3 regions of the Paenibacillus sp. FSL R5-0527 genome follow, and region 2 is predicted to be linked to each of the others. Evidence: riboswitches for the same ligand, from Rfam matches in the RefSeq annotation. Region 2 holds a riboswitch; each other region holds the start of a gene.
The links. A riboswitch is a leader RNA that binds a small molecule or an ion and turns the genes downstream of it on or off. The one in region 2 is predicted to bind cyclic di-GMP.
Positions count from the first base shown of each region.

Region 1: another riboswitch for cyclic di-GMP. It lies ahead of NYE69_RS08305 (polysaccharide deacetylase family protein); the one in region 2 lies ahead of NYE69_RS02050 (transglutaminase-like domain-containing protein).
Region 3: another riboswitch for cyclic di-GMP. It lies ahead of NYE69_RS25485 (methyl-accepting chemotaxis protein); the one in region 2 lies ahead of NYE69_RS02050 (transglutaminase-like domain-containing protein).

Region 1 is NZ_JBBOYI010000001.1:1,874,007-1,876,273, reverse strand. It holds gene NYE69_RS08305 (polysaccharide deacetylase family protein) at 1-1,432, opposite strand, end outside; cyclic di-GMP riboswitch class I at 1,505-1,620, opposite strand; gene NYE69_RS08300 (NCS2 family permease) at 2,013-2,267, opposite strand, start outside.
Region 2 is NZ_JBBOYI010000001.1:449,327-451,593, reverse strand. It holds gene NYE69_RS02055 (glycoside hydrolase family 16 protein) at 1-578, opposite strand, end outside; cyclic di-GMP riboswitch class I at 827-912, shown strand; cyclic di-GMP riboswitch class I at 968-1,055, shown strand; gene NYE69_RS02050 (transglutaminase-like domain-containing protein) at 1,069-1,869, shown strand; gene NYE69_RS02045 (collagen binding domain-containing protein) at 2,149-2,267, shown strand, end outside.
Region 3 is NZ_JBBOYI010000001.1:5,726,164-5,728,430, reverse strand. It holds gene NYE69_RS25485 (methyl-accepting chemotaxis protein) at 1-1,224, opposite strand, end outside; cyclic di-GMP riboswitch class I at 1,433-1,522, opposite strand; gene NYE69_RS25480 (M42 family metallopeptidase) at 2,159-2,267, opposite strand, start outside.

The DNA of each region.
Region 1 (2,267 bases), 1.4 Mb from region 2:
TTACCTCCGGCAAGGCTTCCAGCGTATGGAGACCGTCAAGCATATGCAGCAAAATAACGCTGCCGTTGGTCGTCTGCTTCAGCACCCCGTTTAAAATGTACTGCGCGTCATGGTCGGAATTCCAATCCAGGGTGGTCACATCGTACAAAGCGAGCGTCTTATACCCCGTGGCCGCGATCACCTTGGCCGTCTCCTTGTTGATCTCCCCGGTTGGAGGCCTGAACAGCATCGCCGGCTGCTGCTGAATCGCTTCGGTGATGATGCGGTGCGCCTTGACCACTTCTTCCTGCAGCTCGTCGGGCGGGATTTGCGTAATCACGGGATGGCTGTAGGTATGATTCGCCACAAGGTGACCCTCTTCGACGATAGCTCTGGCCAGGTTCGGGTTGTTCTCTACGCCGTTGGCCCGCAGAAAAAAGGTCGCTTTGACGTCATGATCCTCCAGGATCTTTAATAGGCGAGTAACCGTCAAATCGCTGCCCCAATCGTCAAAGGTCAGGGCGACGACCTTCTTGCCGTGCGGGTTCCATTTGGCGATGTCGCTGGCGTTATAAATCAGATTATAGTCCGCCTGCTCGTAATCGGGATTGATCCGGGCGGCATCGTATCCCGGGATTTGCTCCAGCGGCTTCCGCTCGCCGCCGTCACGCACCAGCTTTGCGAGCGGCACCAATTTATAGCCTACTTCTTTCGCCGCAGCCGCAATATAGGAAATGGAGGAAACCACCTCGGGATTCACGTCTGTATTTAGCGCAATAATGCCGCCGCGGCTAATGTACTTCCGTATGTAATCGCCGATTTCCTTGGCGCTTTGCATGTCGCTGTCCTTCGGATTGATGTTGTAGGAAACGACGGCCTTTAGTCCGGTTTGCGCCGCCACCAGGCGAACGTCTTCGCTCATACGGGCCCCCCGGGTCCGGACGAACTGCGGCTGCATGCCTGTCGCGTCGGCAATCAAACCGTTGGTACGGTTGATTTCTTTATAAATTTCCTCATAGCTTAAGGTCGTCAAGTCGGCGCGCGTCAACGTATTGTTCTCCACCTCGTGGCCGCGGCTGGCCAGTTCCTTGACCAAATCCGGCTCTTCGGCCGCCCGCATGCCCGGGACAAAAAACGTCGCCTTGATATGATGCTTGTCCAGTTCATCCAATAAGCGCTCGATCGTCTCGCGGTCGCCCAAACCGTCGAACGTTAGGGAAAGCTCCTTTTTGGCCGTATAGACAAAAGACAATGTTTTGCTCGGTTCCCCCGTATATCGGGCAATCGGCTGCTGCTGCAATGAGGCGGTCTGCGCCCCGGACATGGGGGAGGCCCCATTCCCATTGTCCGCCTGCGGACTGGCCCCGCTGCAGCCGGCCACCCAAAACGCTAGCAGAGCTGTGACTAATCCGATCCGAATCGACCGGGCGCCGTTTCCTACCATCGAAATCATTAGTTCACCTTCTTTTGTGAAAGTTAATTTTTTCCAATCAAAATCTTCAAAATAAAAAGACCGCCATACTTACATGGCGGCCGGACAATCATAGCGCAGCTTGCACCGCAATTCTCACCGCGGCTTGCGCACGCTTTAGACTCCAAACTTTGCGTCCTATCCTTTCGAATAGTTTGCCTTTGACTTCGCTTTATTTAATTATTCAAATTTATTATAATCGACTCCGGCTGGAAATCAATCCATAGTTTATGAAAAAAAGCGGATTCACAAAAAAATATTCAGGAATGGGGACCCGTTTCTTTCCATGCCAAACAGCCTAGAAATGGAGCTTAAAGAAGCGCGCCGATAAGTCTGCGGTGCTCTTTTGTATTGCTCCGAGATAATCCAGCAGAAAAATAAAGGCAAAAAATGTTGCTATTCCGGCGATATCCGTTCATTTGGGAGAAATAGAGGTAATTTATGTCGTTATTTTGAAGGGTAGGCGGTTTGTCGTTCCAGTGGGCGGCGGTAGAACCAAAACAAGGGCGCCTGCTCCTGACGGAGAAGGACACCCTTGTTGGTCGATCCGGTTTTCATTAAATTATTCGGTGCCAAGGAAGATATAACGCGCCAGTACGAGCACGGCCAGCACCCACATCAGCCAATGGATTTTGACTTTGTTTTTGGTGAACAGGTTGTTGAATCCGCCCAGAATGACGTAAGAGACCAAACCGGCGGCGATCCCGTTGGCGATGCTTCCGGTAAAAGGCATCAATACGATCGTCAAGAACGCCGGGAATGCATGCAGGAAGTCATCCCATTCGATCGATTTGACCTGGCCGATCATCAGCACGCC
Region 2 (2,267 bases):
TCATCGGCCACAGCTGCAAAGGGGATCGCCGGATCATTGTTGAAAACCGGATAGGTAAAGCCGGCGCCGCCCGTAGTATCCGCCGTAATTTGCGGCCCTTGTGTAGGCGTCATCGCCGTAATGGTGGTTTTGTTGATGTTTTGAAACACAAGAGTGTAATCCAGCGTAACCCCATTCGCTTTGGAGTACAGTTGAATTTCGGTTGTCGCGGAAAGCGTGAACCAATAACCGTTAAAGCCGCTGTCGCTCCAGTGGCCCCAGTTTTGGTTGTAGACAAAGCTGCCGGCACTGTCAATATCGACCCAACTGCCGCCCACCTTCACATTGACGCCCAAGTCTTGGACCACATCATTCCAGGTGGCGGAGCCTCCATTGAATTTAGGCATCACAAATCCGTAACTGGCTTGTCCAACCCCTGATTTTGTGATGACAGGTCCGTCCGACGCTGAAAAATAATCCATAGAGGTGATAGTGGTCGTTCCCGCTCCTTCAGCGGCCCGAACCGGCGAAGTTGATAGCAGGCCGACGCTGGCCATCATAACTAGCGCCAGGAACAAACTGAAAACTTTTTGCTTCATAAATACCCTCCCTTAATTAATAGTGGATTCTCCTATCCCATGCACGGTTAGGAAAATACTAACATTATAGTACATTTTTATTCTATCGAATGTGATCACCGGATGAATAGGTGCTATTTTTTTGGTGGGGTCCTATTTTTTCGGGTGAGTTCGAGTGAGTTCGGGGGAAGAATGATAGTTCGACAAAATTCCAAATTTTCTCTTGATGGTATTCCATATATTTGATATGATAGATTCACAAAAGTTGATCACGATAACGGCAAACTTGTCGAAAGACAAGGACGCAAAGCTACAGGGCCTTCTTGACGGACGTCAATGGCAGCCAGCTACCGAACGAAGATGCTTTTTTGTTTTTTTGGAGAAGATGTATCAGTATCTGTGAAACTCTATTACGAAAATAGCAAACTTGTCGAAAGACAGGGACGCAAAGCCACAGGGCCTTCTTGACGAAACGTCAATGGCAGCCTGGCCGCCGAAGGGAGTTTGCAGTATGCGCAACATTGTGTTCGCTATTGTAGGGCTTTTTGCGTTATTGATGTGGGCTCCGGATGTACAAGCTGCCCCGTCCGAAGATTGGTTGGGTTTGGAGCAGTTGGACCGTGGCGCCGTCGTCATTCGTTATGATGCGGAAGCCGGGGCCAAAACGAAGCTCATGATCGCAAAAGGTAGTGACAAATATACCTATGTCCTTTCGCCGGACAAGCGGCAGGAAGTATTTCCGCTCCAGATGGGCAATGGTGAATATAAGGTTACCGTTCTGGAACAAGTCAGCGGTACCAAATACAAAATCGTTCAGGAAGCGGCCGTTACACTTCAACTGGCGGATGACAGCAAAGTGTTTTTGAACTCTGTGCAAAATGTCGATTGGAGCGAAAGGGATCAGGCAGCCCAGCTTGCGAAGAAGCTTGCCCAATCCGCTCCGTCCGACGAGAAGAAAGTGCACGCTATTTATGAATATATTGTCGGGACGATCCGGTACGATCATACTCTGGCAGCCAGCGAATTGACGGACTACCTTCCCGATAGCAACCGTACGTTGGCAGGGCGGAAAGGGATGTGTTACGACTATGCCTCCTTGTTCGCTTCCATGTTGCGGAGTATCGGAATTCCGGCCAAGCTTGTTATGGGAACTTCGGAATACGTTGATGTTTACCACGCTTGGAATGAAGTTTATTTGAATGGACAATGGGTAACCATTGATACAACTGTCGATGCGGGCTGGAAGAGCAGTGAGACCGGGGTCAACATGATTAAAGACGCCTCGCGTTATTCCCCGGCTAAATACTATTGATTTTTACGAAATAAACATAGGCTTTGGACGATATGTCCAAGGCTTATTTGGCGTTGTTGAGAAATTGTATAGTATTGGCATATATAATGGCGGAAGCCCATTTGGTTCTGAAGAAAATACAGGCACAATTAATCGTGCGCCAATAAAGATCAGCGGAGGTGATGGACTGAAAATTACCCTATCGACATGTTGTCCGATGGATGCATGGCCCGAATTGCGCACGGAAGGCGGATCGGAACCGAATATAATGAGGGTGATGTAGAGACAGAGGGAGAGATTATGAGGAAAAAGGTTTGTGGAATCGTTGTGGCATTGCTGTTGCTGATGCAGACGCTGTACGGCGCATCCGTTTGGACGGCGAACGCAGCGGCCGGCGTGCAGGAATCGACGGGCAGCGC
Region 3 (2,267 bases), 5.3 Mb from region 2:
TTCCGTCTCAAGCTGCTTGGAAGATTCGAGCGTTTCTTCCATGGCGGTCAACTGTTCTTCCGAGCAAGCCATGATCTCCTTGGTCCCGGCCAGATTGACCTCGGTAATCTCGAGCGTCTGTCTTACGGAGTCCATGATTTGTTCCGTGCTTGCGCTGATCTGCTGCGTCACCGCGGAAACTTCCTGAACCCGGGTGGACACCTGCTCGGCCAAATGCACGATTTGCTGGAACGAATCGCCGGCGGAGGTAACGAGGACGCTTCCGGTCTCGACCTCGGTCATGACCCGTTTCATCGCTTCGATCGATTGATCGGAGCCTGTGCGGATATGGCCGGCCATCTCGGCGATATCCTTGGCCGATGCCGCCGATTGCTCGGCAAGCTTGCGGATTTCGCCCGCGACCACTGCGAACCCTTTGCCGTATTCGCCCGCTCTTGCGGCCTCGATAGCCGCGTTTAATGCCAGCAAATTGATTTGACTGGAAATTTCCGAGATCAGCAGAGTGACCTTGTCGATTTCTTCCGTCCGCTCGCCGAGTTGGTTTACGGTTTGCGACGAAGCGACCGTGGTTTCGTAAATTTTGCTCATTTGGTCAACCAGGCGGTCGATGCCTTCGTTGCCCGCATTCGCCTGAGCCGCGGCCTCGGTCGCTTCCTCCGCCACACCTTGCGCTGACAGGGCGATGTGCTCCATGCCTTTTCCGACTTCTTCAAGCATCAAATGGTTGTTCCGTGCACTTTCGACGAGCTGCTCACTACCTTCGGAAATCATTTTGATCGATTCCGTGACCCCTACAACGAGGTCGTTGCAAAACTCCATATTGCCCGTCAAGTCCCGCGACGTATCGGCTACCTTGGCCGACATGTCCTGCATATGCCCGGCCGCTTCCCTTAATTGGGCGCCGATCAGCTTCAGGTGGCCGGCCAGTTCGCTGAATTCGTCCATCACCTGGACGTCGCCGTCGAAGGCTAAATCGCCTTCCGTCATGGCTTTGGTCCGCTCGGCCATTTTTTGGAACGATTTGTCGAGCAGCCCGGCAATCAGCACGGCCTCCCCCGCGCCGATCAAGGCAAACAGGACGATCATCAGCGCGGCGGCCCAGCCGTTCATCAGTCCAAGCAGATAGAAGATCAGAACGAGCACGATCGCCAGCACCGCAAGCGGTCCGGCAACCAGCAACAACAACTTGCGGGCTAAGCCTTTACCGAAATGTGATAATTTCAAGTTACTTACTCCTTTGCTGTCACTCTAATACCCTTAGCAGCTGCCGTTTTCCGTTTTTCGCCGTTTTAACTTTTTAGAAGCAGGTCCCCTCCTTCCTTGTCCGAAGCTTCGCCGCGACGTTTTAACCTGGCCCCAAGCCCTAATTGAAACCAAAAAAAGACTTTCGCGAAGAAAGTCCGGCGGCCAACAAGCCATGATTCGGCATAAGGTTGGCATCCCGGCGGTCATGATTCCGTTAAGAATTTTAGATCCGTGGCTTTGCGTCCCTGCCTTTCGGCCAGGTTTGCGATTTACATCCTATTCCTTGTATTTGGTTGTGAATGATGGGAGAGTGAAGTCGCGGCGCTCCCACAGATTAGGAATATACTACTTATATCGGAAGGCGGGTCCTGATATTTCATAAAATTTTCGGCAAATTCAAAAAATTTTCAATAATAGGGGACTATAAGAGGATGACTTTGGTTCTAGAAAAAGAAGGGAAAATATAGGTCGAATAGGAAGGATGTACTATATATCCCATTTTAGATTCAAGGTATTGATGGCTGACCTATCGCATACGGCTGGGTTCAGTTTTCCTGGAAAGGCTTAGGTGTTCGAAGCAAAATTGGGTTCGCAGAAAATCTAACGGTTGTAATAGCGGCTATTTGACGAAAAAAGCCCTGTTCAAAATTTTAACGGTTGTGAGAAGCGTTATTTGCCTGAAACTAAGCAAAATGAGCCGGATTTCAGTGAAATAAGCGCTATGGCAACCGTTACAATTTGAAATCAACGTTTTTTAAGCGAATAGCGGTTGTGGCAACCGTTAGATTAGTTGTGGCCAGCGTGAGAGCTCACCGGGCTTGCTTAAGCGAAAATAAAACCGCCGGACGGTCAAGCTAAACAAGGAGTTAGCTTGCCATCCAGGCGTTAATTAAGCAGCGCACCCGCCGTTTGGTCAGCTCCGCTCCAGAATGGTAGCCAGCGTTGTGCGGTCGAGTCCTTTGACGAGCCGGATCAGCAGCTCCTTGGCGGCCGCGTAGTCGTCGGTATGGATGATGGACGAC